2 regions of the Arthrobacter sp. StoSoilB5 genome follow, and region 2 is predicted to be linked to the other one. Evidence: predicted binding sites of a transcription regulator. Region 2 holds the regulator's gene; the other holds the start of a gene.
The links. The regulator LexA, encoded in region 2, represses DNA repair genes until DNA is damaged. The targets are predictions, from matches to a motif close to TCGAACANNTGTTCGA.
Positions count from the first base shown of each region.

Region 1: the regulator LexA is predicted to act here: its motif matches at 7,225-7,240, upstream of LDN75_RS23410 (shikimate dehydrogenase).

Region 1 is NZ_AP024646.1:5,145,415-5,160,639, forward strand. It holds gene LDN75_RS23375 (thiolase family protein) at 1-86, opposite strand, end outside; gene pcaC (4-carboxymuconolactone decarboxylase) at 164-601, opposite strand; gene LDN75_RS23385 (alpha/beta fold hydrolase) at 598-1,401, opposite strand; gene LDN75_RS23390 (adenylosuccinate lyase family protein) at 1,394-2,806, opposite strand; gene pcaG (protocatechuate 3,4-dioxygenase subunit alpha) at 2,803-3,396, opposite strand; gene pcaH (protocatechuate 3,4-dioxygenase subunit beta) at 3,401-4,225, opposite strand; gene LDN75_RS23405 (sugar phosphate isomerase/epimerase and 4-hydroxyphenylpyruvate domain-containing protein) at 4,341-6,212, opposite strand; gene LDN75_RS23410 (shikimate dehydrogenase) at 6,212-7,129, opposite strand; gene LDN75_RS23415 (IclR family transcriptional regulator) at 7,332-8,102, opposite strand; gene LDN75_RS23420 (MFS transporter) at 8,305-9,627, shown strand; gene LDN75_RS23425 (VCBS repeat-containing protein) at 9,703-12,441, opposite strand; gene LDN75_RS23430 (hypothetical protein) at 12,714-12,950, shown strand; gene LDN75_RS23435 (MoaD/ThiS family protein) at 12,977-13,264, opposite strand; gene LDN75_RS23440 (glycoside hydrolase) at 13,272-14,429, opposite strand; gene LDN75_RS23445 (haloacid dehalogenase type II) at 15,006-15,225, shown strand, end outside.
Region 2 is NZ_AP024646.1:1,736,514-1,751,738, forward strand. It holds gene LDN75_RS07910 (ATP-dependent DNA helicase) at 1-1,166, shown strand, start outside; gene lexA (transcriptional repressor LexA) at 1,176-1,919, opposite strand; gene LDN75_RS07920 (LysM peptidoglycan-binding domain-containing protein) at 2,277-2,636, shown strand; gene LDN75_RS07925 (histidinol-phosphate transaminase) at 2,715-3,833, shown strand; gene hisB (imidazoleglycerol-phosphate dehydratase HisB) at 3,880-4,506, shown strand; gene hisH (imidazole glycerol phosphate synthase subunit HisH) at 4,503-5,264, shown strand; gene LDN75_RS07940 (hypothetical protein) at 5,277-5,423, shown strand; gene priA (bifunctional 1-(5-phosphoribosyl)-5-((5-phosphoribosylamino)methylideneamino)imidazole-4-carboxamide isomerase/phosphoribosylanthranilate isomerase PriA) at 5,458-6,201, shown strand; gene LDN75_RS07950 (SseB family protein) at 6,201-7,121, shown strand; gene LDN75_RS07955 (MFS transporter) at 7,175-8,482, shown strand; gene LDN75_RS07960 (DUF1844 domain-containing protein) at 8,638-9,042, opposite strand; gene infC (translation initiation factor IF-3) at 9,423-10,472, shown strand; gene rpmI (50S ribosomal protein L35) at 10,592-10,786, shown strand; gene rplT (50S ribosomal protein L20) at 10,906-11,586, shown strand; gene LDN75_RS07980 (RNA methyltransferase) at 11,613-12,524, shown strand; gene LDN75_RS07985 (cation diffusion facilitator family transporter) at 12,626-13,543, shown strand; gene LDN75_RS07990 (MFS transporter) at 13,640-14,845, opposite strand; gene LDN75_RS07995 ((deoxy)nucleoside triphosphate pyrophosphohydrolase) at 14,982-15,225, shown strand, end outside.

The sequences.
Region 1 (15,225 bases), 1.9 Mb from region 2:
AGATCATCGGGACGGACTGCGGCAAGGCCGGAGCCGAACTTACCAAAGGGTGTGCGTACGGCGTCGTACACAAAAGCCTGGTTCATGGGGTTTCTCTTTTCTACTGCCCAACTAGGTCGCAATAGTGCGCGTTTTGGACCTTCTAAACGCGCTTAAATGCGACCTAGTTGGGTTCGTTGGCGTCGATTTCGGCGAATACTTTCTGGGCCGTCTTGAAGGCCGAATTGGCCGACGGCACGCTGCAATAGATGGCGGTCTGCAGCAGGATTTCCTTGATTTCGTCCCTGCTCAGGCCGTTGTTGAGGGCCGCCCGGACGTGCATGGCGAGCTCCTCCCAGTGACCGTGTGCCACCAGCGCCGTGAGAGTGACAGCGGAGCGCATTTGCCGGCTAAGACCGGGCCGAGTCCAAATACCACCCCAGGCGATCCTGGTGATCATGTCCTGATAGTCCTCGGTAAAGGAATCCTTGTTGGCGTTCGCCCGGTCCACATGCTCATTGCCGAGCACTTCGCGTCGAACCACCATGCCGGCGTCGTAAATGTCCTGCGCGGTCGCTTCCGGCTGAACGGCACCATTCCGTTCGGCAGACAAAGAGCTCATCGTCCGTTCTCCTTCATGAAAGTCCGCATCAAATCGGCCACAACGGCCGGTGCCTCTGCGGGCGCAAGGTGGGCGACGCCGTCGAGCGCTTCCACCACAGCGAAACCACCGCCGGACCGAACACCGGCAGCGACCTCCTCCGCGAACGACGGCGGCGCAACCGAATCCTCGACGCCGGCGATCGCCTGGGTGGGAACGGTGATGCTGCCGAGCTGCTCGCGGACGTCGAACCCGGCGAGGGCTTCGCAGCAGAACGAGTAGCTGAAGCGGTCGGAGTCGCGGAGGGCGTGCAGGAGGCGGCTGCTGACCTCGGGTTGGCGATCCATGAATCCGGCAGCGAACCAGCGCTGCGCCGAACCCTGGATCATCACCGGTGTTCCCTGCGCGCGTACGGTTTCGGCCCGCTCCAGCCAGCCTTCGGGAGTGCCGATCTTGGCGCCGGTGCACTGGACGGACAGGCTGCGGAGTCGGTCGCCGTGCTTGATACCGAGCTGCAGGCCGGTGGCGCCGCCCAGCGAGACGCCCGCGTAGTGGAAGTTCGCGCCCGGGCTGACAGAGTCAACAAGATCGACGACGGCGTCAGCCAGTTCCGCCATATCGAAACCTTCCGTGGCGGCTGGCGAGATGCCGTGGCCGGGGAGGTCCCAAGCGATGACGTCGTACTCGTCGCCCAGGAGGGCAGCGGTTTCGGTCCAGAGCACGGTGGACGTGCCCAGCGACGGGCCGACAACCAAGAGCGGCTTCGCTCCCAGTCCGCGCTGCGGGGAGAGCAGCACGGCCTTGACAGTTGGCTTAGCCACGAGTGGCTCCTTTCGATGAAGATCCAGTGAAGTCCGGGTAGGCGGCGAGGATCCGGCGGCTGATTTCGGCGGCTTCGCCGAGGTAGCTTGCGGGATCCATGAGTGCTTCGAGTTCGGCGTCGGAGAGCTTGTCCGCGGGGACCGTTTCGCGAAGCAGCTTGGTGTAGATACGGGACTGCTCGGCGGCCGGCGCCTTCAGCGTTTCGTCGACGACTGCCTGCAGCGTCTGCTTTCCATCGGTACCCAGGAGAGGCGCGACGGCGGCCACCACACCTTCGCTGAGGAGCAGCGGTCCGGAGATTTCGAGGTTCCGGCGCATCGCTTCCGGAAAGACACGAAGACCTTCCACGAGTTCGCGGACGTGACCTGCGGATCCCAAAGCCAAGGCAAGGAGCTGGCGCAGGGCCGGCCATTCGCTGTGCCAGGCGCCGTCCGGGCGCTCATCGTTGAATGTGGCCGCCGCGAGGTGCAGCTGCGATGCGAGGCCCGGTGCCTGCAGCGCGGCGCTGCGGACGAGCACGGACAGCACCGGGTTTTGTTTCTGCGGCATGGCCGAGGAAACACCACGTCCGGCGGCGAGCGGTTCGCCGAGTTCGCCCACTTCGGGACGGCTCAGGAACAGCAGGTCCGCGGCGATCTTGCCGAACGAGTCAATCAGGGCAGCAAGTCCATCACCCAGGGAGGTGACGGCCAGGCGGTTGGTGTGCCAAGGAGCAGGAGCCGTTGCGAGGCCAAGCTGCGAGGCCAAAGAATCCGCCAAATCAAAAGGCGTGCTCTGCGAGGAAGCAGTCAGCTTGGTTGCAGAGGCCAAGGTCCCGCCAGCCCCGCCAAACTGGATGGGTAGTTCGAGCCCTTCCAACCGGGCAGCTGCAGCGGCCATGCCTTGGAACCATTGCGCGGCCTTGAGCCCGAACGTATACGGCAGCGCGTGCTGCGTCAGGCTCCTGCCCACGCACAGCGTTTCCGCATGCGCCCCGGCCAAGGTGGCGAGCGCCGTCGTCGTGCGTTTTACCTCGGTGAGCAACACAGAAACAGTGCGGCTGGCGAGCAGCATGAGGGCGGAGTCGAGGACGTCCTGGCTGGTGAGGGAGGTGTGAACAGCCGACGCCGCGCCCGGGTCCAAGGACTTCACTCGTGCCCGGAGGTCGCCGAGCAAGGGGATCACAGGGTTGCCTCCGCCCTGGGCGCGCTCCGCCACGGAAGCGACGTCGTAGGAGCCGGCTTCGGCGGCTTCGGCCACAACTGCGCCGGATCCTGCGGGAACGAGTCCCGCCTCCTCAAGGACAACCGCCCAGGCGGCTTCGACGTCGAGGATTGCCGCGATCACGGCACGGTCGCCCGTCAGCGCCGCCACAGCGGGCGACGCCGAGACAGGGCTGAGGAGGCCGAAGTCGCCGTCGATCATGGCTGGTTTTCCGTTACCAGATCGAGCGAACCGTCCTGCTGGAAGTCCAGGAACACGGTCTCGTCGCCACCCTGCAGCCGGATGTCCCAGGTAAGGCCGCCATCGGGGTCGCGGCGCGCGATCAGCGTCTTGCGGCGCTCCGGGTCCAAGGAGCTCAGCAGCGGGTCATTGGCCAGTGCTTCCTCGTTTTCCGGCAGGTAGACGCGGGTGAACAGCCGGTTCATGAGGCCACGGGCGAAGACGGCTACGGAGATGAACGCCGCAGCACCGGGCTTGGTTGGGCCGGGGTTAACCGTGGTGAAGGTGTAGACGCCGGAGTTGCCGACAGAACCGCGGCCCCAACCGGTGAACGTGTAGCCGTCACGGACCAAGGAGCCGGTCCGCTGGACGATGTTGCCTTCGGAGTCCGGTTGCCAGATCTCAAGGATGGCGTCGGGGATGGTGTTGCCGGCGCCGTCGTAGACCGTGCCTTGGAGGCGGATACTGCCGGGGCTGCCCGGAGCGAGCAATTCGTTGTCCTTATTAAAGGGAAGGGCGTAGCCATAGAAGGGGCCTACGGTTTGGCCCGGCGTGGGTGCCAGCTTGGTCATGTGCTTACTCCTCGTCCCCGGCGTCGCCGTATGCTTCGTTTTCCGTCCAGGTCCGCTTTGAGCCGGTCAGGATGATGTCCCACTTGTAGCCGAGCGCCCATTCGGGGCTGGTGAGTTCGTGGTCGTACTGGGCCACGAGGCGGTCGCGGGCGTCCTGGTCCACGATCGACTGGTAGATGGGGTCCAGCGGGAAGAGCTGATCGCCCGGGAAGTACATCTGCGTGACGATGCGCTGCGTGAATTCCGAACCGAACATGGAGAAGTGGATGTGGGCCGGGCGCCAGGCGTTCAGGTGGTTCTTCCACGGATACGCGCCCGGCTTGATGGTGGTGAAGCTGTACGAGCCGTCATCGCCAGTGATGCAACGGCCGACGCCGGTGAAGTTCGGGTCCAGCGGCGCTGGGTGCTGGTCGCGCTTGTGAATGTAGCGGCCGGCGGCGTTGGCTTGCCAGATTTCCACGAGCTGACCGGCAACCGGGCGGCCGTCGCCATCGAGAACGCGGCCGGCAACAATAATGCGTTCACCCTGCGGCTCACCGTTGTGCTGGATGGTCAGGTCCGATTCCAGCGCGTGCACATCCTGGTTGCCGAACGCGGGCGAGTAGAGCTCGATCGTCTCCGGGTCCGCGTGGTGCAGGCTCTTGGTGGGGTGGCGCAGGATGCTGCTGCGGTACGGCGCGTAGTCCAGGCGCGGCATGGTCTCTGGCGCCTTTCCGTTCTTCAGAGCCTCCGCATAGCGATCCCCGATGCCCTTCATCTCAGCGCTGAGATCCGCTTGGGTTTCCACTTTCTTGGAATCATGCGCGGCGTGCGGCTCAGCGGGAGGCACAAGTTCCTCGGATTCGAGCGCTTGTGCAGAGTTGACTTGTGCAGCGTTGACCTGCGCGGTCTGTTCTTGTGGCACAGCCGGCTCCTTTCGATGGGTTGGATTGTTGGTTCAGGGTTTATGCCCGGTGCAGCGAGTCGTATTGGACGGCGTGGCGCACCGGCGCATTGGGCGCTCCGTAGCCGTCGTAGTCGCCTCGGCGTTCCACCATTTCGAAGAACACGCTGCCAACCGTGGCGGTGTAGAAGTGGAGGAATTCTCCATTGGCGTCCCGGTCATACAGGAGATTGAGCTCCTTGAGGGTGGCCAGGAAATCCGGTTCAAGATCGAACCGCGCGTCCAGGTCTTCGTAATAGTTGGCGGGGATCCGCAGGAACTCCAGGCCACGATCGCGGGCCGAGCGGGCTGCACCCACGAGGTCGTCCACGGCGAACGCGATGTGTTCCTGGTACGTTTTGCGTGCAGTCTGCGCCTGCTTTGCCGGTGCCAGATTCAGCACCAGCCTGACTGAGCCGTCGGAGGTCTCCATGACCTGCGAGCGCACCAGGCCGCTGGGGCTCGGAACCTCGGCGAACGGCTGCGGTTCAAGGGCCAAGGCGCTGGTGTAGAACAGGACGGCTTCGTCGAAGTGCTGCCACGGCTGGGCGAGGTTCACGTGGTCAATCACAGCGTTCTGAGTGCTGGAAGCGTGCTCAAGCCCCTCGCCGAACTCGTGCGTCCACGCCGCAGTGCCGTCCGGGCTGCCCTGGCACAGGAAGATTTCGGTGGAGTCCGGTGCGGAGATGCCTTGGAACACTTCCTCATCGGCTTGGACCTTGCGGGCAACCACGGGCGCCTTGAGTTGCTGGGCGCGAGCGGAGGCAATCACTGGAGAGTCGACGTCGAACCCCAAAGCGGCGATAGCCGGTTCCGTGTGCAGCGCGGCTTGCTCGTTGATGATCACGCGGGCCTGGCCCATGGTCCACAGCTGGACATCCTTGGTGCGGTGCCGGCCCTCGAATTCGAAGCCAAGCTGGCCAAGGAGCTTCTCAAGTTGGGCGGTGTCGTCGGCCTTGACCTCGGCGAAGTTGAAGCCGGCCGGTTCGTTTACCTTGGGCAGCGTGGCCAGTTCCATGGGATAACGACGGCGGGAGGCGGCTGCTGCTTCGGTTCCGGCTTCCGCAGAGGTGCTCGCCAGCCACTTGGCGCTCTGCTCCTCCAGCCAGATCAGGGAACGCATGGCATCGATGGCCGTGCGCTCAACGTCTGACTGGCGGAAGACGTCGTTGAAGACTTCGAGCGAAACCGGGCCCGTGTAGCCAGCCCGGACCACGTGGCCCATGAACTTGGCGAGCTCGAACTGGCCCTCACCCGGGAACACACGGTAGTGCCGGCTCCAGGACAGCACGTCCATGGATAGCTTGGGGGCGTCGGCAACCTGGACGAAGAAGATCTTCTCAGCGTTGATGTCCTCGATCGGCGCCGTGTCCCAGTCGCGTGAAAGGATGTGGAACGAGTCCAGGCAGGTTCCGAGGTTGGGGTGGTCCACCATCTCGACCAGGCGATACGCGTGCTCGTAGTCGTTGACGTACTTTCCCCAGGCCAAGGCTTCGTAGGCGACCTTGACTCCATGGTCCCCGGCCAGCTCAGCAAGCTCTGCCAACTGGGAGGCACGAAGTTCGTCGTCGTCGATTGTTGCCGTGGCCACGTTGGTGCAGACCAAGATGGTGTCCATGCCCAGGCGTTCCATCAGGTTGAACTTTGCCTCGGCACGTTTGAGGTTGGCCTTCAGCAGGTCCGGAGTGACGCCGTCGAAATCCCGGAACGGCTGGTAGAGATCCAGGCCCAAACCCAGATCAGCGGCCATTTTCCGCACGTCCTCGGGGCTCAAGGGCGAGGTGACGAGGTCCTGCTCGAAGATCTCAATGCCGTCGAAGCCCGCGATTGCGCAGGCCTGCATCTTCTCTTTCAGCGTGCCGGACAGGCAGACCGTGGCGATTCCGGTGCGCATCAGTGGGCCGCCTTTGCCAGAGCCGGCAATTCGGTAGCGGCGAGCGCATCCTCGACGGCGATCAGCTCCAGGAAGTGGGCCCGCATGCGGTCGCGATCGGCGTCGTGGCCCGTGAAGAGCCGGAAGGCGTCGGCGGCCTGACCGACCGCCATGCGTCCGCCGTCGAGAACCTTGCAGCCCTTGGCGCGCGCTTCGCGGATCAACTGCGTCTCGATGGGGCGGTAGACGATGTCCGCAACCCAGTGCCGCGGTTCCAGGAGGTCGATGTCCAGCGGCAGCCCGGGGTGGGCGGCCATGCCGATAGGGGTGCAGTGAACCAAGCCATCGGCGAGGGGCATGATCTGCGGGAGTTCGTCCGTGCTCCGCGGCGTGACCGTGGCGGCCGGGAAGAGTTCGCCAAGTTCGGCGGCGCGCTCTGCGGCCCGGGCCGGGTCCATGTCCACCAGGTCCAGCGTGGTGACGCCGGCGGTGAGCAGGGCGTATGCGACGGCTGAACCGGCGCCGCCCGCGCCCAACTGGACCACGCGGTCCAGCTTTGCCTCCGGCAGCCCGTTGGTGAGTGCCGCGCCGAAGCCGGAGAAATCGGTGTTGTGGCCGATGAACCGGCCGTCCTGAATGAGGACTGTGTTGACGGCGCCCAGGCGACGGGCGTCGTCGGAAATTTCGTCAAGGTGCTCAAGGACCAGCTGTTTGCACGGGTGCGTGATGTTCAGTCCGTTGAAGCCCATGCGCTGGGCTGCGGCCAGGAGCTCCCCGACGGCGGTGGCCGGCAACGCGAGTTCCAGCAGGTCGATGGGGCGGTACAGCAAGCGAAGGCCCTGCACATCGGCTTCGCGTTCGTGCATGGGCGGAGTCAGCGACGGCATGACGCCTTCGCCAATCAGGCCCACCAGAACGGACTCGGCTCGGTTGCTCATCCTAAAGCTCCTTTGACTTCAGCACCGCGGCGTTTGGCGCTTTTCTGGGGCGTCGCCGGCCGGGTGATATTCAGATTACTACAAGTGTTCATATTCCGCACGCTTGTTCTTATCGCGAACATTTGCGAAGAGCTAACCCAACTAGGGGACAGATAACGTCCCAATGAGGGCTCATACCGACAGGTGCTGTCCCCCAGTTGGGTCAGCGCTGGGGCAGCCGGGCCGCGAGTTCAGCCGCGGCTTCCTGAAGTGTTGGCACGTGCGCGATGAGTTCCTCCATGGTGAGTCGGAACACCGGCACTGCCGTTGCGATCGAGGCGAAGGCGTGACCCTGCGAGTTGAGCACCGGCACGGCTACCGCACGCATGCCGATCTCATTTTCTTCGTCCATCACGGCGTAACCCTGACGGCGAACCTGATCAATCTCCTCGCGGAACTTGTCGCGATCGGTGATGGAGTGTTCCGTGAGCGGGTCCAACGGCAGTTCTTCGAGGAGCCGTTTCCGCTCGACCTCTTCTTCGAAAGCCACAATGGCCTTGCCCACAGATGTCGTGTGCAGGGCTCCCAGGTGGCCGGGATCGCTGGTAACGCGGAAGGTCTTGGGGCCGTCCACCTTGTTCACCGTCAAATGATGATTGCCGTCCCGCACTGAGAGGATAGTGGCCTCATGGGTCCGCTCCGTAACCCGCTGGAGGACCGGCAAGGCAGTGGCGGCAAAGCCGTGGTGGTTGGAAACGCGCTGCCCCAGCTGGAACACGCGCAGGCCCAGGTGGTACCTGCGGCCATCCGGCTCGTAGTCGACAAAGCCGTCCCGCGTCAGCGAGCCCAGGAGCCGATACGTCGTACTGAATGGCAGGCCGGCGCTCCGGGCCAGGTCGGCAGCACTGGCACCCTTCGGTTCATTGCCGAGCAGCACCAGAAGGCTCAAGGCCTTTCCGACCATGTCTGTTTTTGTGTCCTCTTTCACACTCATAGTGAAATGCTCTCATATCGTGAGAGCTATTTCTAGATGGTGGCTAGTTCTCTTGACAAGTGACCCCACTCACAGTCATTATTGCTGTATTGCACAAGTAGCTCTCACCATGTGGTTACTTTGGGGATGGTCAGGCCGCACCTCGCTCTGGTCTTCCCGTAGAAGCTAGATCCGCGACATCGTCGTCACAGAAGGAACACCCATGAGCCACACAATGCCGTCAGCGACGCCAGGCACAGTCACCCCCGCAGGAACTCCCAAGAAAGCAGCCCTCGCCAGCTTCCTGGGAAGCGCAGTGGAGTACTACGACTTCTTCATCTTCGGCTCCGCCGCCGCCTTGATCTTCCCCCACGTGTTCTTCCCGGACGCGGACACCAACGCAGCCATCATGTCCTTCGCAACCTTCGGCTTCGCCTACGTTGCCCGCCCAGTAGGCGCCGTCATCCTCGGGCACTTCGGCGACAGGATCGGCCGGCAAAAGGTACTCATGTTCACACTGGTCCTGATGGGGGCCGCGACCTTCGTGATCGGCTGCCTCCCGGACTTCAAGACCATTGGCTGGTGGGCTCCGGTCCTGCTGGTGCTTGCCCGTCTTGCCCAAGGTCTTTCGGCCGCCGGCGAGCAGGCCGGCGCCTCGTCGATGACGCTGGAGCACGCTCCGGACAACCGCCGCTCGTTCTTCACCTCGTGGACGCTGACCGGCACCCAGGGCGGCCAGATCCTGGCGGCGCTTGTCTTCATTCCAGTTCTCGCGCTCCCTGACGAGATCAAGTACGGCATCGGCTGGCGCATCCCGTTCTGGCTCAGCGCAGTAGTGGTGGTCGTGGCCTACTTCATCCGCCGTACCCTGCATGAGCCTCCGGCATTTGCAGAGGCCAAGAAGAACAACCAAATCGCCAAACTGCCCATTGCCGACCTCTTGAAGCTTCACTGGCGCGACGTCCTCCGCGTGGTGTGCTGTGCATTCATCGCCGCAGTGAGCACGGTATTCGGAACCTTGGCCATCAAGTACGCCCAGGACGTTGCCCACGTCAGCGGCACCATCACCTTGTGGCTCGTTGTGGTTGCCAACATCGTTGCCCTCGGTACCCAGCCGCTCTTTGGCATGCTCGCCGACAAGATCGGCCGGAAGCCCGTCTTCATCTACGGTGCTGTGGCCAGCGCCATCATGACTCCGGTGTTCCTGCTGACCCTCGAATCCGGCAATGTACCGCTGATGTTCCTGGTCTCCGTAGTGTTCTTCTCCTTCGGGTACGCTGCGGCCAACGCCGTGTGGCCGTCCTTCTACGGTGAAATGTTCAGCACCAAGGTCCGCTTCTCCGGCCTGGCCATCGGTACGCAGCTCGGCTTCCTCATGGCAGGCTTTGCTCCGACCATCGTCACCGCCCTCGGTGGCACCAAGCCTGGCGGCTGGGTCCAGATCTCCATCTTCACGGCAGTCATCTGTGCGATCGCAGCGGTATCAGCCCTTACGGCCCGCGAATCCGCCAAGGTTCCCACCGCGAAGCTCGGACTGCACAAGTAAGTCGCCGCAGCTGCCAGCCCAGGCAATGGAAAGCCCGGAATGTCCTCTGACATTCCGGGCTTTCCGCTGAAGTACCTACCGCGGGTTCAGCACCACTGGCATGAACTTCCCCGCACCCGTCCCGGAGTACAGCAGCAGCGTTCCGTCCCCGGCGACTCCCACCACAGAGGGGCCGCCAGTACCCGTGAACCCATTGCCGAGGGAAGCCATGCTGGAGAACATGTTCCATCCCGACCCAAGGTAGGAGCGCGCAAGGAAGCCGCCAGAGCCGTTGCCCGGGTAGAGCCAGAGCCCGCCATCGCCAGCTCGGCCAAGGAGGTCTTCCCTGCCGTCGCCATTGAAATCACCGGCCTGCAGGACCAGGTTGAACATATCCCAACCGGTGCCGATCTGCTTGCGGGCAAGGAAGCCCCCGGAGCCATTGCCAGGGTAGACCCACAGCACGCCATCGCCGGACCCGGCCACAATGTCCGGTTTTCCGTCACCCGTGAAATCGCCCGGGGCCAGCAGCTGTTCGAAGCCTTGCCATCCGGTGCCAATCTGCTTGCGTGTCAGGAACTGTCCCGTTCCATCTGTCGGGTAGAGCCACAGCGTCCCATCGGAAGCCCGGGCCACAAGGTCGGGATGCGAATCGCCGTCGAAATCTCCGGCACTCAACACCGACGTGAACTGGCCCCAACCCCACCCGACCTGAACGCGCGGGAGGAAGCTGCCCGATCCGTTACCCGGGTAAAGCCACAAAGCGCCGTCGGTGCCGCGTGCCAGGATGTCGGCGACAGCATCGCCGTCGAAATCGCCGGCTTCCCAGACCTGGCGGAACTGGTTCCAGCCGGTCCCGATCGCCAGCCGATCCGCGAAGCCTGTGCCTTCTCCCGGATAGAGGGTCATGGATCCGCCGGCTGCTGCCGTCAGGACGTCCACGCGCTTGTCACCCGTGAAGTCCCGGCCGCCGACAATGTCACCTACTCCATTCCAACCAGTTCCGACGGCGGCACGCGGCAGGAAGCCTCCCTTGCCATCGCCCGGGTAGACATAGAGCGTGCCATCGCCGGCCCGCGCCAGCAGACCCGGAGCCCCGCCGCCGAACGGACCGGAGGCCGCCAGGCTGTTGAAGGAATCCCAGCCTTGGCCGATCTGCGTCTGGGCGAGGAAACCACCAGTCCCGTTGCCTGGATACAGCCACAAGCGGCCATCCGCGCCGGCGGCAATGAGGTCGCTCCTGCCATCGGCGTTGAAGTCCCCCGCCGCGACCAACTGGGTGAAGCCCTGCCAGCCAAAACCGATCTGGCTCCGGGAAAGGAAGCCGCCTTTCCCATTGCCGGGATAGAGCCACAGTGCGCCATCGCTGGTCCGTGCAAGGATGTCCGCAAAGCCGTCACCGTTGAAGTCCGACGTTCCCAGGACGGCGTTGAAAATGCCCCAGCCAGAGCCGATCTGCACCGGATCATCCAGGCGGTTTCCCGGGAGGCCGCTGAAGAGGAGCAGGGTACCATCGGCTTCGCGGGAAATGACGTCGGCCAGTTTGTCGCCGTCGAAGTCGCCCGCGGAGAAACGCATGCGTGCCTTGAGTTTGGGATCTGCATTGATAGTGACGGTGGCCGAGGTTGTGGAGACGGAGTTGATCGTCACCTGGGTGCCCGTGTAGGTGGTGAAGGTGCTGCCGGCCTGCCACGCGTGATTCTTGGCGTACCAAGGCTCAGTGAAGGGGATGGTGGATGGCATGAGGATCAGCGACGAGGCGATGGTGGCGCCGCCGCGCTGGACGATCTTGACTCCTCTATTGCCGGGGGGCCTGCCATCTTCCCCAAGGTAGCTGTCGTACCCTACCGGCTGCCTGAGTTCCAGGTAGTAGACCTCTTTGCTGATTGGGTCCGTGAACTTGATGGCGCGTTGTGCCTCCGTGCCGCCCCATGGCTTGAGGGTGTAGCTCTTGACGCCCGTGGCCACGCCGACATCGCGGATTTCGTCTCCGCGGCCCAGCCCTGCGTAGTCCCAGAAGCTGGAGCTCACCACCGGCTGGGCGTACTGCGCAGCGCCCATGAGGTCCGTGGTGTCGCCGTATTCACGGATATAGCAAGAGGTGTCCGTGAACCGCCCGGTGCTGTCCACGCCGACGTCGGAAGCTCCGCTACCGCACTGCAGCGCGTCCGCGTGCATAAGGCCAATGACGTGTCCGAATTCGTGGCTCATCACATTGTTGGAGAAGTTACTGAGCTGCGGCATGAGCACACGCCCGCTGTAGCTACCGCTGCTGTAACCCGCGCCCAGTGCGTTTCCCGAGAGAGTCGACGTGGGAATGAAGATCACCAGCGCCGTGTACGGGCTGGCCGTCCAGTTCAGCTCAGCGGTAATGGTGGAAATGATGGTGCCGTAGCTGTCCGTGGATTTGGCCTTGGATTGGAACCCGGAGACCTTGCTGGCGACCGTCATGGACAACTTGTTGTCCGTCATCGCTTTCCAATAGCTGCTAGTGGCCGCCACTGTCTGCTCGGCGCCAGTCATGGAGACGGTGTTCATGTTGTCCGCCAGCTTTGCCGTGACCAAACGGACGCGGATATCGCCGTTCGGACCGGTTGCTGCTGCGCCGTCGCCGGGGAGGGACTCGACGCCGGCGATCTCGCCGCGGGCGGGAGCCTGTCCGGGCGGCGTCTCGAACACATGTTCCGAGTGCGGCGTTCCCTCGATGAACCGTACGTTCGGATTATCGGGTTTTGGTTCAGGCACCGCCGATGCCGGCGCCTGGACGAAAAACAGGCCGGTGGCAAATACCACCAGGCCCGTGGACACCGCGATTGAACGCCGCAACAAACCCATTGATTCTCCCGGGGACGGAGTCTGTGGTTCCTGTGAGTCTCAAGAACCGAGTTCAGGTTACCGTCGCCCCCGCGCTGGTCCGCGGAAGCAGCCACAAAGCGAAGGCGAGTCCTGCCGCAACTGGTGCGTACCGGCGTCGGGTACTAGCCGAAACGCAAGCATCCCGGAATGCTAACCGGACCCTAACCACGCCGAAATACTCCGGCAACAATGCCCCGCCACACTGGAATAGCCGGCAAGTGCAGGCACCAGCTCCAGTTCAGGAGGACACCATGCTGAAGGAAGTCACCACTCACACAACACGAATACGCGCGATCAGCCAGCTCCACCGCGGAGACGAGATCGAGGCCCGTATGTCCGTTGGCCCCGCCTACGATGACGTGGTCATCCGCCGCGGACGGGTCCAGGAAACAGCGCCGGGAATCGGCGTCGTCTGGATCATGGACCACGTCTCCGGGATGAGGAAAGCCATCAATACCGATGAATGCAGCGTTTGGCGCGTCGCCTGAACCCCGGCTTGACCCCAAACACCCGCTCAGCCGCCGGCCACGGACTGGATAATCAAGACCTCCTGACCGGCCGCAACCTCCGTATCAAGACCCTTCAGACGCCGGACCTCATCACCGTTCACGTAAACATTCACGAAACGGCGGAGGGCACCGGTTTCATCACGCAAACGCCTGGCCAGCACCGGATATTCGCCGGTGACCGAGTCCAGCAACTGTCCAACGGTTACAGCGCCGTCGGCGGACGCAGTCAGATAGGACTGTCCGCCGACGAGCGGCTGCAGGACACCCGGCAACACCACCGTAAAGTCAGCCACAACGGGCCTACCCAGGCACCGGGGCGCTGGCTGCCGCTTCACTGACTGCCGGGACGCCAAGCACGACGGCGGCACGCACGCACAGCACGTCCGGCAAGTGCGAGGCCACTTCAGTAAAGGTCTCGCCCTCGTCGGCGCTGGCGTACACCGATCCGCCGCGGGTTCCGAAGTACACGCCAGTCGGTTCGGCGGTGTCCACGGATGCAGCATCGCGAAGCACAGCATTGTATTCGTGGTCCGGCAAACCAGTGTGAAGCTCTCTCCACGTTCCACCGGCATCCTCAGTGCGGTGCACGCTGAGCTTGCCGTCCGGCGGGATGCGTTCGCCGTCGGCCTTCAGCGGGATGACCCAAGCTGTCCCCTCGCGCCGGGGATGGGTCAGCATCACGAAACCAAAGTCCGCGGGCAGCCCGTCCGCGATGGAGTTCCAGTTCTCGCCGTCATCGTCCGTGCGGTACACGCCGTGGTGGTTCTGTGCGTACAAACGGCCCTCGACGGCGGCATCCGCGGCGATCTTGTGGACGCACTGGCCGAACTCGGGGTTGGGATCGGGCATGAAGTAGGCCGAGATTCCCTTGTTGCGGGGCTCCCAGGAGGCACCGGCGTCGAGCGATCTGTAAACGCCGCCCGTGCTCATGGCGACGTGGACCTTCTCGCCGGACGGATCCACCACGATGGAGTGCGCGGCCGCTCCCCCGTAGCCAGCACCCCACTCGCTGCGGTGGGGGTGGTCCCACAGTCCGCGGTTCAGCTCGAAGTGCTCGCCGCCGTCGGTGGATTTCCACACTGAAATCGGTTCGCACCCGGCCCAAACCACGCCAGGGCGGGACTCGGTGTCGGGGTAGATCTGCCAGATGCGTTCCAGCGCAGCGTCCGTGCCGTCCGGGAATTTGATGGCGCCCTGCTCGGGCTCGGTCCACGTTGCACCGACGTCATCGGAATGGGCAACCGTGGGTCCCCAGTGCTCCGAACGCACCCCCACCATGATTCTGGTTTTGCCGTCCCGGGTGTCTATCCCGATGCTGGGGATCTCGCTCATCAGGAAGTGCGGGCCAGAGATGGACCATTCTTTGCGGTCCGGGCTGGTTGCAAGCCACAAACCTTTCTTGGTCCCGATCGCTAGGACATAACTTTCTGCGGTATCTGCGGTTGCCATGAGTCCCATCGAACCATCAGGGCGCACGGGTGGCAACGGGTTCCTTGGAGCTTGTGGATAAGCGTGCTGGTTTGCAGCCGACCACAGACGAGACCCGCGTGACGTTTTGGCACTCCGCGCACTACATATTCGTGAAGGTGTGTTGCAACCGGCGGTGTCGGGTTTGCCATCACGACGGCAAACGCTGGGCACCTACTATCCAATTTGAACAAGGAGACAAGGTGGACTTCCCCAAGAACGCGCGTGGTGAGACCTACGGGTCCGCAATGGAGGCGCGGACACCGGCCGACGAACCAGATCTCATCAGATCCGTCGGGGACGACGGAAGAAGCCATTCAGCTGCAGAATGTTCGGACGGACGGCGCTGGCCGGGTTTTGGATTTGGATGTGGCTGGTTGTGTGACGCTCGGTGGCGAACGGTTCGCTGATGGAGCCTCAACAAATCTCGAAGGAAATTGTTGACAATTTACAGTGGGCGATTTAGATTCATAGTGAATCAAAAACCTCCGCCCGCTCGTATCGGAAGGCACATCGCCTATGACGAGCGAGGCCCCTCTCCTAACACCTCCACTGAAGGGACCCATCATGGCTACAACTGACTCCCGCCCGAAGTACATCTCCTTTGACATCTACGGCACCTTGATCAACTGGGATACTGACTCCACTACCCGCCGCCTGCTCGCGGGCCGTTTGCCTGAAGAGCAGTGGCCTGCGTTCAAGAAGGTGTTCCGCGGCTACCGCTTCGACGAAGTCTTGGGCGACTACAAGCCCTACGAGCAGATCCTTCAGAATTCCTTTGACCGGG
Region 2 (15,225 bases):
CGGCCATCACCGTTGACGCCCTGAATGCTGCTGCGGACCGGCTGGATATGGCTATTGCCGGAGTCCCCAACGGTCTGCTGCCCAATGGGCTCAACGACGAACAACTTGACTGCCTGGACCAACTGCGGGATGCCACCCGCGCCGCGTTGTCGGATTCGAAGACTGACTCTTCAAACGCGGTCGACGGCGGTCGGCAGCTTGCGCGCTCCCGGCTCATGCTCATTCTGGAACTGTGCGAGAGGATGCTCGCCGCCAAGGAGAACCGTGAAGTGGTGTGGTTCTCCAGAAACAGCACCTTCGATCCCCAGCAGGGTTACTCCCAGCCGGATGAGACATCGCCGGCACTGATCAACATCGCCCCACTCAGCGTGGCGGGGAGGCTGCGGGAAGGCCTATTTGCAGGGCACACAGTGGTGCTGACTTCCGCGACGCTGGCAATTGGATCGGCGTTTGAGCCTGCAGCGGGCGGCCTCGGACTGATCGGGGACGGGGCGCCGAGCTGGACCGGCTTGGACGTCGGATCACCCTTTGACTATCCCAAGCAGGGCGTCCTCTACGTGGCCAAACACCTGCCTAAGCCCGGCCGCGGTACGTCGGCCGAGGCCCTCGATGAGCTCGAAGACCTCATCCGTGCATCCGGCGGGGGAGCCTTGTGCCTGTTCTCCTCACGGCGGGCGGCCGAGGAAGCCGCAGACGCCATGCGCCCGCGGCTGGATGTGGACATCCTCTGCCAGGGCGAATCCACCATGGCAGCGTTGGTAAAGCAATTTGCCGATGAACCGGACACCTGCCTCTTCGGCACGATGTCCCTGTGGCAAGGCGTTGACGTCCCTGGTGGTTCATGCCGCCTTGTGGTGATCGACCGCATTCCGTTCCCGAGGCCCGACGATCCGCTGATGACTGCACGCTCGCGGGCCGTTGCGCAGTCCGGGGGCAACGGGTTCATGGCGGTGTCGGCTACCCACGCGGCAATTCGCCTTGCGCAAGGCGCAGGGCGCCTTATTCGCTCTACCGCCGACAAAGGTGTGGTGGCGGTGCTGGACTCACGGCTTTCCACCGAACGGTACGGAGGGTTCCTGCGCGCCGCATTGCCACCGTTTTGGGCGACGACGGATCGCAACGTGGTGCGCGGCGTTCTGGAACGCCTGGGCACAAAGAAAACGTAGGCGAACGCCTTAGAGGGAACGCAGGACAGAGACGACCTTGCCCATAATGGTGGCTTGGTCTCCCAGAATCGGTTCGTACTGCGTGTTCTGGGGCAGCAGCCATGTGTGTCCGTCGCGCTGGCGGAAGGTTTTCACTGTGGCTTCGTCGTCCAGGAGGGCGGCGACGATGTCGCCGTTGATGGCGTCGTTCTGTCGCCGGACAACTACCCAGTCACCATCACAAATGGCGGCATCGATCATTGAGTCGCCAGCGACCTTCAACATGAACAGTTCGCCGTGGCCCACCAACTGCCGGGGCAAGGGCAGGACGTCCTCAATGGTCTGGTCGGCGAGGATTGGCCCGCCGGCTGCAATCCTTCCCACCAAGGGCACCATTGCGGTGTCGCTGGCACTGGCCAATTCCGTCACGGCGAGTCCACCTGCGCTGCGCAGTGTGGTGGCCGCTTCCACGCCGGGAATCGTCCCGCCATCAAGCGTCAAAGGCATGAGGACCTCCATGGCGCGGGGGCGCTTGGGATCCCTCCGTAAGTAGCCGAGCTTTTCCAACTGCGAGAGCTGGTGCGTGACGCTGGACAGGCTTGCGAGACCAACGGTGTCCCCGATTTCGCGCATGCTCGGCGGATACCCGTTGTCATTGACGGACCGCTGAATGGTTTCCAGTATTTTCTTCTGCCGGACAGTCAGGCTTTTGGGACTCTTTTGAGGCTGCTGGCTCCGCAGGGGTACCCCGCCGCCGGTGGCTTTCGCTGCCATGTTCGCCAATGCCCTTCCGTTCCGCCCGGTCACGATCCGAAGTGTGCCCGGGGATGGTCGGGTCTGAAAAATGTCAGACCCTCCTGTTCCACTGAAACAGTGCCTGTTTCTTCACTCAAACCTAGGCCAGGCACAGGCGTTTATCAAACATTCGTTCTAGCGAGTCTCGACACCGTTCGTTGATAAGTGCTAAAAATGTCATAGCAAGGTTCGAATATGTGTTCTATAAACGCGGACCATCGGCCGGATGTTCGAAGAAAGTGTTCGAACATCCGGACGTTGATCCAAGCGAACACAAGGAATTGGCAGCCGGCAACGGGCATCCGATGCAGGCAATCGCTCAGAAGGGCTCAGCTCATGTCCGCAATCTCAACGTTCCACGAATTCCGCAACACCCCGGCGCCTACGCGTCTCCGGCTTACCCGGCGCGGCAGGATCGTCTTCTTCGGCATCCCTGCCATGCTGCTCCTTGCCGCACTGCTGAGCCTGGCCGGCTTCATCAACTCTCCCGCCAAAGCCTCGGATACGCGGGCCCAGTTGCAGCCGCCCGTTGCTGTCACGGTTACCGTCCAGCCCGGGCAGTCCCTGTGGGGCATTGCCGGTGCGGCCGCTCCTGAGCGCGACCCCCGCGATGTCATCGCGGAAATCATCCAGTTGAACGACCTCCGCGGAGGACGCATCCAGCCGGGCCAGCAGCTTTTCGTTCCCGCCAACTAAACGGTCGGCCGGGTGCGCGAAAAGCGCCTCCGGCGTCACAGTTACTCCGCAGTCGCACTGGCACCTTAAACTGTCTTGGTGAGTGACCAGCTTGAGCGACTTGACCGACTTCCCCTCCGGACCAATCTGCGTGGACTGAGCCCGTATGGCGCACCGCAGCTTGACGTCCCGATTTTGCTCAACGTCAACGAGAACACCCATGGCGTGCCGGCAGATGTGCAAGCGGCGATCACCGAGGCCGTTGCTGCCGCGGCTACTGGCCTGAACCGGTATCCTGACCGCGAATTCACGGAACTCCGTGAATCCCTGGCGGATTACCTCGGACACGGGCTTTCCGCGGACAACATCTGGGCCGCGAACGGCTCCAACGAGGTCCTGCAACAGATTTTGCAGGCCTTTGGTGGCCCCGGGCGCAAGGCATTGGGTTTCCCTCCCACGTATTCCATGTACCCGTTGCTTGCCAGTGGCACCGACACCGAGTATGTCCGCGGCGTTCGTGCTGATGACTATGGGCTGGACGCAGCTTCTGCTGCTGCCCAAGTGAAGGAGACTGGCGCAAATATCGTCTTCCTGTGCTCTCCGAACAACCCCACTGGCACCGGACTGGGTTTGGACGTGGTCGAAGCCGTGTACGAGGCGGGCGAGGCGAGCCAAGCTATCGTCATCGTGGACGAGGCCTACCACGAGTTCGCGCACGACAACACACCAAGCGCACTGACGCTGCTTCCCGGGCGGGAGCGCTTGATCGTTTCACGCACCATGAGCAAAGCCTTTGCCCTGGCTGGTGCCCGCTTGGGTTACATGGCCGCCGCACCTGAGGTTACGGATGCCATTAGGCTCGTCCGGCTGCCGTACCACCTTTCAGCAGTCACGCAAGCCACCGCTTTGGCAGCCCTCAACCACCGCGAAGCGCTCATGGCTGACGTCGAGGACATCAAGGTCCAACGCGATCGCATTGTGACCGAACTCCTTCGAATGGGACTCAAGCCCTCGGCCTCGGACTCCAATTATGTGTTCTTTGGCGGTCTTGAGAACCCGCACGCCATTTGGCAGGGGTTGCTGGAGGCGGGTGTCCTGATCCGCGACGTCGGAATTCCCGGACACTTGCGGGTGACTGCCGGAACGGAGAAGGAAACAACGGTCTTCCTTGAGGCCTTGGAAACCCTCCTGGGCAGCCCGGCGTCCCAGCCCAACTAAACTTGTCAATAGACCCACCCCACCCTTCGTGTATAAGGACGTCCCAATGAGCGAAACCGGCGCCACGCCGTCCGCTGCCCGCACTGCTCGCATGGAGCGCACCACCAGCGAATCCTCCGTCCTGGTGGAAATCAACCTCGATGGCACCGGTGTCTCGGATATCAGCACCACGGTTCCCTTCTATGACCACATGCTGACGGCGTTGTGCAAGCACTCCCTGATTGACATGACCGTCAAAGCCACCGGGGACACCCACATTGATGCCCATCACACGGTGGAGGATGTCGCCATTACTTTTGGTGAGGTCTTGCGCACGGCCTTGGGCAACAAAGCCGGCATCCGCCGCTTCGGCGAAGCAACGGTTCCCTTGGACGAGGCCCTGGCGCATGCCGTCGTGGACGTTTCCGGACGCCCGTACCTGGTGCACGGAGGGGAACCTGCGGGACAGGAGTACCACCTGATCGGGGGGCACTTCACGGGCTCGCTGACACGCCACGTGTTTGAGGCAATCACGTTGCACGCAGGTATCTGCCTGCACATGAATGTCCTTGCTGGCCGCGATCCGCACCACATTGTCGAAGCCCAGTTCAAGGCCTTTGCGCGCGCTCTTCGCTCAGCAGTTGAGTCGGATCCTCGCGTCGAGGGCATTCCGTCAACCAAGGGGGCGCTGTGAGTGGACAAATTCTGAAGAACGGCGCCGTTACCCACGCTTCGGCCGCCGTCAAGCCGGAGTCGCCCGAGGGTAAGCCCACCGTTACCGTGCTGGACTACGGTTCGGGAAACGTTCGTTCCGCCGTTCGCGCCCTTGAACGTGCCGGTGCCCAGGTGGTCCTCAGCGCCAAGCCTGAAGACGTGCTGAACGCTGACGGGCTGCTGGTCCCGGGCGTGGGTGCTTTTGAGACGGTGATGAAAGAACTCAAATCTGTGGATGCCATCCGCATGATTGGCCGCCGCGTCGCCGGTGGACGGCCCGTCCTGGCAATCTGCGTGGGCCTGCAGGTCCTCTTCGAAGCCGGCGTCGAGCACGGCACCGAGTCCGAGGGCATGGCCGAATGGCCGGGCAAAGTTGAACTCCTTCCGGCCCCCGTGGTTCCCCACATGGGATGGAACACGGTGGATGTGCCCCAAGGATCCAAGCTTTTCGCTGGCGTCGAGCAGGAACGCTTCTACTTCGTGCACTCCTATGGCGTGCAGGAGTGGAACTTCGATGTCGTCCAGCCGCGGATGGCCCCACCGTTGGTGACCTGGTCCGAGCACGGTGCACGCTTTATCGCTGCCGTTGAAAACGGCCCCCTGTGTGCAACCCAGTTTCATCCCGAGAAATCCGGCGATGCCGGGGCGCGGCTCCTTCGTAACTGGGTGGACGGACTCCGGAAACCCGGCTCCAAGGCGGCACAGGCTCCGGCATCGGACGACAGTAGCGCAGCCTAAATGTGGTCGGTAGTGCTTATGGGCCTCGCCGGTGTGCTGGTGGGCGGAGGCATTTCCTTCCACCAGCAGAAGAAGCCCTTGTGGGTTTCCGTTTCTTTCTATGTGCTGGCGGGGATGTCCCTGTTGGCCGCCTATCTCCTGACGCTTCCAGGCAACTGAACGCCGCGCGTCCCCATCAACTCCTAGGACCCACATGACCACCTCCGCCCAGTCCGTTCTGGAACTCCTCCCTGCCGTTGACATCGTTGATGGCCAGGCAGTCCGCCTGCTGCAAGGTGAGGCTGGCTCGGAAACCAGCTATGGAACGCCCCTTGAAGCTGCCTTGAACTGGCAGAACGCCGGTGCCGAGTGGGTTCACATGGTGGACCTCGACGCCGCCTTTGGCCGCGGCAACAACGCAGACCTCATCAGCGAGGTCGTGTCCCAGCTCAATGTCAAGGTTGAGTTGTCCGGCGGTTTGCGGGATGACGAGTCGCTGGAACGCGCCCTGGCGCTGGGGGTTGCCCGGGTGAACCTGGGCACAGCGGCACTGGAAAACCCGGAATGGACCCGCCGTGCGATCGACCGCTTCGGTGACAAAATCGCCGTCGGGCTTGATGTTCGCGGAACCACCTTGGCTGGACGTGGCTGGACGAAGGAAGGCGGGGACCTCTGGGAGGTCCTTGCCCGTCTGGAGGATGCCGGCTGTGCACGCTACGTTGTCACCGATGTCACCAAGGACGGAACGCTGCAGGGACCGAACGTGGACCTGCTGCGCCAGATGGTTGAGAAGACGGGCAAGCCGGTTGTTGCCTCGGGCGGTATCTCCAGCCTCGAGGACCTTCGGGTGCTGCGTGAACTCGTTCCGCTGGGCGTTGAAGGCGCGATTGTGGGCAAGGCGCTTTATGCCGGTGCCTTCACTCTGCCCGAAGCCCTGGACGTTGCCGGCCGTCGCTGATGCCTCAGCCCGAAACGCACCACGGCGACAGCCCGGACAAGGGTAACGCTGTCCGGCGTGAACTGCCGGGGCACATCGCCGCCGCCCTGGCCGGCGCCGGGGGAGCCACCGACTCTGCAGGGCAGCCTTGGGCCGGCCGCAGCCTGAGCGGTGACGACGCCAAGATCCACAACTTCGAGGACGACGACGGCACTGCCGATGCCGGTTACCTCGCCGCCATTGCGGCCCTCGTGGAGGGGACCGGTGGTGAAGCCGACGTTGTGGCCTCGCTCGCTACGGCCAGGGTCTTCGTCCCCGTAGTGGCCCAGCTCGCAGAGGAGGCCGAAGGCGTTGATGGGCTGCACATGGACAAGCAGGCCGATATGGCATTGGTCACACTTAAGGCGCCTGATGGCCGGAAGGCAATGCCTGTCTTCACCACGGCTGCTGCTCTTGAAGCGTGGCATTCGGAGGCGCGGCCAGTAGCTGTTTATGCGGCGAGGGCGGCCCTTTCAGCCGTTTCTGAAGGCGCACAATTGTTGGTGCTGGACCCCGGTTCAGCGTTCACGTTCGTGGTTCGCCGCCCCGCGATGTGGGCGCTGGCCCAGCAGCGGGACTGGACGCCGTCATACCTTGATGATCAACTGGAGTTTGCTCTCGCTTCACAGGCCCAGGCCTTTCCGGCGGTGCGCCGGTTGGAAACGCAGCCCGGTGGCGGTGTCGCCTCCCTGACTGCGGACGGTCGCACGGTTCCCGGCGGAGGTGCCGGCCCGGAACTGCGGATAGTGCTCTTCCTTGAGGACGGACTGGACGCAGCTGCCGTTCAATCGCTGGTGCTTGGCTTGAATGAGGCGTGGGCGCAGGTGGAATCGTTTGCCGAGGGCGTCGACTCCATCGAAGTAAAACTGCACCGCGCGGCACAGGAGCCTGGGCGGCACTAACGGCAGTACCCGTCCACCGGGGACTGCCCCGGGGGAACAAGAGGATTTAGCCAGTGAACTTCGCTCTCTACAAAGAGATGCTGTCCATCCGCCCTGTCCGGCGGCTCCTGCTCGTGGGAATGGTTGCGCGCATTCCTCATTCGGCGGCTGGCGTGCTTCTGACTTTGCACATCGTCCTGACGCTGGGGGAGGGCTATGCTGCCGCGGGTGCTGCTGCCGCCGTCATGACAATTGGCATTGCCTTGGGGGCACCCTGGCGTGGTCGGCGGGTGGACATGGTAGGACTGCGGAAGGCCCTGATCCCATCTGTCGTTTCGGAGACAGTCATCTGGACGATCGTTCCGCACGTCCCGTATGCGTGGTTGCTTCCCTTGGTCTTCGTGGGGGGCTTGTTCACCCTGCCGATCTTCAGCGTGGTCCGTCAGTCGCTGGGCGTCATGGTGGATGGAGACCAGCGGCGCTCGGCGTTTGCGCTCGATTCCATCGCAACTGAGCTTGTGTTTATGATCGGCCCCGCTGTTGGCGCGATTGTTGCCACGAGCGGCTTCTCGGCCGTAGGACTCACGGCGGTAGGGGCCTCTGTCTCCGTGGCTGGCCTGTTCCTGATCTGGTTCAATCCACCCACCCGGACTGAAAGCACCTGCACCCCGGAGGAATCTGCGGCACGTGCCGCCGCGGACCTTGCCGCTGCCGAGGCGGCCATGGTGGCCTCTGCCCCAGGCCATGTGCAGGAGGCAGCGTCTGAAATGGCGCCAACGGCCACATCCCGCACGGCCGGCCTCCGGACCCGCGTAGCCCGTAACTTCACCTGGTTTACGGTTTCCGTTGCGGCTCTGTTCGCCGTAGCTGCGGGATCTGGGATGGTACTCAGCGGTTCGGACGTCAGTATTGTTGGCCTGCTGGAGCGCGGTGGTCACCAGAACCAGATCGGCATCGTCTTCTTCTTCTGGTGTGCGGCATCTGTGGTGGGCGGGCTGATCTACGGAGCCATGAATCGTCCGGTCTCTCCCATGCTCCTGTTGTTGGGCATGGCGGCACTCACCATCCCGATGGGTTTCGCCCACGACACATGGACCCTGGCCGTGCTCTCGATTTTCCCGGGCCTTCTTTGCGCTCCCGTGCTGTCGGCCTCCTCCGAGAAGGTGGCGGACCTTGTGGATGAGGAACGTCGCGGCGAGGCGATGGGCTGGTACGGTTCCGCACTAACCGCCGGAATTGCGCTGGGGGCGCCTCTTGCCGGGATATTCATCGACACCGTGGGCACATCGGGCGGCTTTGCCGCCGTCGGTTCAGCAGGGGTCGTGCTCTGCGTCGCTGGCTTCATCCTCATGTCCATGCGACGGCGTGCCGCGCGGGTGTAGTTCCAGCGTCGGGAAATTCTTCAGCGCGAATATTCCCTGCGCGATTCCCTGCGCGAGTGGCCCAGTGCGAATATTCCAACTGCCATTAACGACGACGGCGGCCCGGCCACCTGTGTGGCTGGGCCGCCGTCGGAAATTCTTGCGGCGGTTCCGGGCTAGTTCACGGGTCCGGTGAACTTCTCACCTGGGCCTTTGCCAGGGGCGTCGGGGATAAGGGAAGCCTCGCGGAACGCCAGCTGGAGGGAACGCAGCCCATCACGCAAGGGCCCGGCGTGCTGGGAGCCGATTTCGGGGGCAGCCGCCGTTACCAGGCCGGCCAAAGCGGTGATGAGTTTGCGGGCCTCGTCGAGGTCTTTGAGGTCTTCTGCGTTGGGGTCGTCGGCAAGGCCGACTTTCACAGCGGCGGCGCTCATCAGGTGGACCGCGCCGGTGGTGATGACCTCTACGGCCGGAACTTCCGCGATGTCGCGGATCTGCTGGGAAACCCCGGCGTCGGCGGCGGGGGCTGTGGCTGTGTCCTCGGAGTAGGAGTTGCGCGGATTGCTGTCTTCAGTGCTCATACTGGTAAGCTTGTCACAGACCGACTGGAAGTCGTTATTCGCATTAAATGCTCCCGCCCGTGCAATGTGCGCTCGGCGGGTTATTTCTGTAGAATTGATTTTCAGTTTGCAAGCGGAGTTCTCTCCCACCCGCGTCAGCCGTTTCCCTTCGGGGACAGGATTCCCTCAGGGAACAAGAGGTTGCCGGGTACAGGTCGGACACACGGAGGCGCAGCCTCCCGAGTGCGTGCTTCCCCTTCAAGGGAACACATCCGATCCTTGAGGCCTTCGATTGCACCAGCAATTGGAGGCCTTCTCTATTTGCCGGTGAAACTCACCACAACCACAGGAGCTTTAACATTAGCGAGCCAAGAATCAATGAGCGTATCCGCGTCCCCGAGGTGCGGCTGGTCGGCCCTGCCGGCGAACAGGTAGGAATTGTCCGCATCGAGGACGCCCTGCGTCTTGCTGCCGAATCCGATCTCGATCTCGTTGAAGTTGCCCCGCAGGCTAAGCCTCCTGTTTGCAAGTTGATGGACTTCGGCAAGTACAAGTACGAGGCTGCCGTCAAGGCGCGTGAGGCCCGCAAGAACCAGACCAACACGGTTCTTAAGGAAATCCGTTTCCGCCTGAAGATCGACAAGCACGACTACGAAACCAAGCGCGGACACGCACTTCGTTTCCTCGGTGCCGGGGACAAGGTCAAGGCAATGATCCAGTTCCGTGGCCGCGAACAGCAGCGTCCTGAGATGGGCATCCGCCTGCTTCAGAAGTTTGCTGAAGACGTAGCCGAGGTTGGCATTGTCGAGTCCAGCCCTCGCATCGATGGCCGCAACATGGTCATGGTGATCGGTCCGCTGAAGAACAAGGCCGAAGCCAAGGCTGAAGCCCGGCGTGCCGCCCAGCGTGCAGAAGCCAAGGCGCAGAACGAGGCCAAGGCATCCGGACGCGTGGACACCACGGGTGACCAGGCTCCGCTGACGCAGACCCTGGGTGACCTTCTTCCGGCAGGCCTGCTTGCTTCCGAAGAAGAGCCCAAGCAGGAAGCCGTGGAAGCTCCCGAGGTCGAAGCTCCCGTTGCTGAAGAGGCTCCGGTTGTTGAAGAAGCCCCGGTAGTTGAAGAGGTTCCGGTAGCTGAAGAGGCTCCGGTAGTTGAAGAGGCTCCCGTGGTTGAGGAAACCCCGGCGCCAGTAGTCGAAGAAGCACCCGTGGTTGCGGAAGCCCCGGCTGTGAAGGCTGCACCGGCGGAGAAAGCCCCGGCCCCCAAGGCAGCCCCCGCACCGGCAGCGGTCCCGCAGGCAGCTCCGAAGCCAGCTGTTCCGGCAGCTGCCCCGAAGCCTGCAGTTCCCTCGGCTCCGAAGCCCGTCGCCAAGCCGGCAGCTCCCAAGCCGGCAGCTCGGCCCGCAGCCCCCAAGGCTGCGCCGAAGCCTGCATCACGCAAGACCAACTAGTTCAGCGCCGCGGAGGCCCTGGCCTCCAACGGCAAGCAACCAGCACGCCGGCCCCCGTAGGCCGGCTGCACGAAAGAACTGCGGACTTTGTCCGTGGACACGTAAGGAGATCGGTTCCCATGCCGAAGATGAAGACCCACAGCGGTGCTAAGAAGCGCTTCAAGCTGACCGGCACCGGCAAGCTGAAGCGTCAGCAGGCCAACCGCCGCCACTACCTGGAGCACAAGTCCTCCACGCTGACCCGTCGCCTCGCCGGCGACAAGATCGTCTTCAAGGGCGATGCCAAGGTCATCAAGAAGATGCTCGGCGTCTAAGTTCCAAGTTCTTTGGTTGCTGCCATCCGGTAGCGGCCGACTACACCAAAAGCCTTCTCAGGCCGGCCGGTTCTCCGGCAGTAGCAGCTTGGGATAAAGATTTCTGAAGGAGTACGCACGTGGCACGTGTGAAGCGGGCGGTAAACGCCCACAAGAAGCGCCGGGTTATCCTCGAACGCGCCAAGGGTTACCGCGGTCAGCGTTCGCGCCTGTACCGCAAGGCCAAAGAGCAGCTGCTGCACTCGTTTGTGTACAGCTACGGCGACCGCCGCAAGAAGAAGGGTGATTTCCGTCGCCTCTGGATCCAGCGCATCAACGCTGCATCCCGCGCCAACGGCCTCACCTACAACCGCTTGATCCAGGGCCTCAAGGCCGCTGAGGTTGAGGTTGACCGCCGCATGCTTGCCGAACTGGCTGTCTCGGACGCAAACGCATTTGCCGCTCTGGTGAACATTGCCAAGGCTGCCCTCCCGGCCGACACGTCCGCTCCGGCTGCCAAGGCTGAGGTTGCTGCACCGAAGGCTGCCAAGGTTGCTCCGGCTGCTGCTTCTGCAACGGCTGTCAAGGCTGCTGTTTCCGAGAAGCCGGCCATCGATGGCGCTATTGCTGCCGTTGAAGGCGAAGGTGCTCCGGAAGGCCACGCCATCAAGGGCAACGCCGAGTCCAAGAAGTACCACGTACCGGGTTCCACTTGGTACGAGAACACGGCTGCTGAGTACTGGTTCTCCACCGTTGAGGCTGCAAAGGCTGCTGGCTTCGAGCCGGCCGGCGGCGAAGCCCGCCAGCAGATCAAGAACTAGTCGCAACTGCCACTAAAGTTCTTTATATGAACCAAACCGGGCGCCCGCAAGACTTTCCGATGACCAACCCCCGAGCAGATCGGGTGAGGGACGTCGCCAAGCTTGCCGGGCGCCCGGCTCGTTTAAAGCGCGGCCGTTTCCTGGCTGAGGGTCCACAGGCGGTGCGCGAGGCCTTGACGCTTCACCGTGAGCGCATAGCGGCAGGCGGTAGCGCCGTCGTGCATGAAGTCTTTGCGAGCGAGGCCTGCCTGGACCGGCTGCCGGAACTCGCGGACCTTGCAGAAGGAACGCAGCTTCGGCTGGCCAGTGACGAGGTTTTGTCCGCCATGGCGGACACTGTCAATCCGCAAGGCATTGTTGCCGTGTGTAGTTTTGTGGATGTCAGCCTTGAATCAGTGCTCGACGCCGGTCCTCGCCTGATTGCGGTGATGTGCCAGGTCCGGGACCCCGGCAATGCAGGCACGGTCCTGCGTGCGGCCGACGCTGCAGGTGCTGATGCTGTGGTGCTGACGGGCTCCAGCGTGGACATTTACAACCCCAAGGCGGTCCGGTCCACGGCCGGTTCGTTGTTTCACCTCCCGGTCGTCCTGGGGGCTGATGTTGAAGAGCTCGTGGCGCGTTGCCGGGAACGGGGGATCGGCGTCCTGGCCGCTGACGGCTATGGGACAGTGAACCTGGACAAGCTCCAGGACGAGAATGCTGCCCGCAGGCTTGGAAACGGCGATGTGGCCTCTGATTATGCGCTTGAGGCGCCTACGGCATGGTTGTTCGGGAACGAGGCTCAAGGGTTGTCCGACGCCGAATTGGCTCTTGCGGATCACCGTGTAGCTGTTCCTGTCTATGGGGCAGCGGAGAGCTTGAACCTGGGTACAGCGGCCACTGTTTGCCTCTATGCAAGTGCCCGTTCGCAGCAGGGCGCCCGGGTCGGGAATGCATAAATAACCCGACGCCCGGTACGGTAATTCTTGCAAGATCGTCACGATGACGACTCTTCTTGGCCCATTCCAAACTTTCCCAAAACCGAAGAGGTGAAGCTTTCGTGGCTGCAAGTGGCGGTACCAAAGCGATCGTGGCGGCCCTCGCCGCGAACCTGACCATCGCTGTCCTGAAGTTCGTTGCGTTCGTCCTGACGATGTCATCGTCCATGCTCGCTGAAGCCATCCACTCAGTGGCAGACTCCGGCAACCAGATCCTTCTCCTGGTGGGTGGCAAGCGCGCGCAGCGTGCGGCGAGCCCCGAGCACCCCTTTGGCTACGGCCGCGAGCGGTACATCTACGCGTTCATCGTGTCCATTGTCCTCTTCAGCGTGGGTGGCCTCTTTGCCCTGTACGAGGCATGGGAGAAGTTCCAGCACCCGCACGGCATCGAAGGCGACTTCTGGTGGGTGCCGTTGGCCGTCCTGGTTGGCGCCATCATTGCCGAGTCGTTCTCTTTCCGAACCGCCATCGTGGAATCGAACCATATCCGTGGCAAGCAGACGTGGGCCAAGTTCATCCGCAACGCCAAGCAACCCGAACTGCCTGTCATCCTCCTTGAAGACTTCGGTGCCTTGCTGGGCTTGGTTTTCGCGCTCTTCGGCGTCAGCATGACCCTCGTAACGGGGGATGGCGTCTGGGACGCGCTCGGTACCGCAATGATCGGCCTTCTCCTGGTAGCCATCGCCGTTATCCTTGCGGTCGAAACCAAGTCGCTCCTGCTGGGTGAGTCGGCTACCAAAGACGACGTTGCGCGCATCACTGAGGCATTGCAGGCCGACGGAACCCGCATCATCCATCTCAAGACCATGCACCTGGGGCCTGAAGAACTCTTGGTTGCTGCCAAGATCACGATGGGTGCCGCCGATACCGGCCAGGCAATTGCACGAGTCATCGACGACGCCGAGCAGCGGATCCGGGCGGCTGTTCCGATTGCGCGGGTCATCTACTTGGAACCGGATGTAGAGCGCGTACAGGCATAGTCCGGTCAGCATTAAGAAAGGATGGGCTCCGCTATTCGCGGAGCCCATCCTTTCTTGTTGAAGTGGACAGCTGCTGGTCAGCGAGCCGCAGGCTGGTCAGGTGGCCAGCGGTTTCTTGCGTTCCAGCAGGCCGCTGATGATGGCGACTCCCAAGCCGAGGATTGCGAGCACCGCACCAACAAGGGCCGGAGCCACGTAGCCCCAACCCCAGGCGATCACGGTACCGCCGAGGAAAGCGCCCAGCGCGTTGGCAATGTTCAGGGCGGAGTGGTTCAGGGACGAAGCGAGCGAGGCTGCGCCTGGAGCAGCATCCAGGAGCCGCGTCTGCAAAGCTGGCGTCAGCATTGAACCGATGCCGCCGACGACGAAGGCCATGATGAAGGCGGACCAAGCCCAGTGCGCCGCGATGGCGTAAACCACCAGGGCTGCGGCGATACCGGGCATGACCCAATAGATGGTGCCCATGACTGACTTATCGGCAATGCGGCCCCCGATGATGTTGCCTGCCACCATGCCCAGTCCGTACAACGCCACCACCGCGGGAATGAGGCCTTCGGGTATCCCTGCCACGCCGGTCATAGTGTGGGCGATGTAGGTGTAGACGGCGAAGAACCCACCAAAGCCGATGATTCCGATCAGCAACGCAAGCCACACCTGGAGCCGCTTGAGGGCTCCCAACTCGCGCCGAATACTGGCTTCGGGGTGCGCTGCTTCGAAGGGAACGAATTTCCACACCATGACTACGGTAAGCATGCCAATGACCCCCACAATGATGAAGAGAAGCCTCCAGCCGAAGGTCTGGCCCACCCAGGTAGCCAGGGGCACGCCGATGACGTTGGAGACAGTCAAGCCTGCCATCACCATGGAGATGGCCCAACCTCGTTTAGTGGGTGCCACCAATCCCGCAGCGATGACGGCAGCCACACCGAAGAACGCGCCATGGGGCAAACCGGAAGCGAAGCGCGAAAGCAGCATGAAGCCGTAGTCGGGTGCAATGAAGGAGGTCAGGTTGGCGATGGATAGGAACAGCATCAACCCCAACGCCAAGTGCTTCCTGGGCAGTTTCGCTCCAAATGCCGCGAAGATGGGCGCTCCAATAACGACGCCCAGGGCGTAGGCGGAGATGAGGTTACCGGCCTCCGGGGTGCTGATGCCCAGGCCTTCCTCGATTTCCTTGAGAAGTCCCATCATGGCGAATTCTGTGGTGCCGATGGCGAACCCGCCCATGGCCAGCGCGAGGATGGCCAAACCTAGGTGACGCCTTTCTGTGGCGACGGCGGTTGGGGACACGGTGATAGTCATGAGCCTGCTTCTTGAGGTGCCTTGAGGGCGTGGGGAAAGGTGGAGAAAATCCGATTACAAGTTTAGTCCGGTGCCCAACACTTTGACGTCGCAATGTGACGATGCCCATGATCCCCACCACCCATAGACTGATTCGGTGACTGGATTGATAAACGTGGTGGGTGCCGCCGTCGTCGATTCCCTGGACGCTCCTGGTCGACTCCTTGCAGCGCGTCGCACCGCGCCGCCGCAGTTCGCCGGAATGTGGGAATTTCCCGGCGGAAAAGTGGAGGACGGCGAATCGTCCGAGGCTGCCCTGCATCGGGAGCTCGCGGAAGAGCTGGGAGTGACTGTTCGGCTGGGTGCCGAGCTGGAGTCCGGGGAAGCAGCGGGATGGCCCC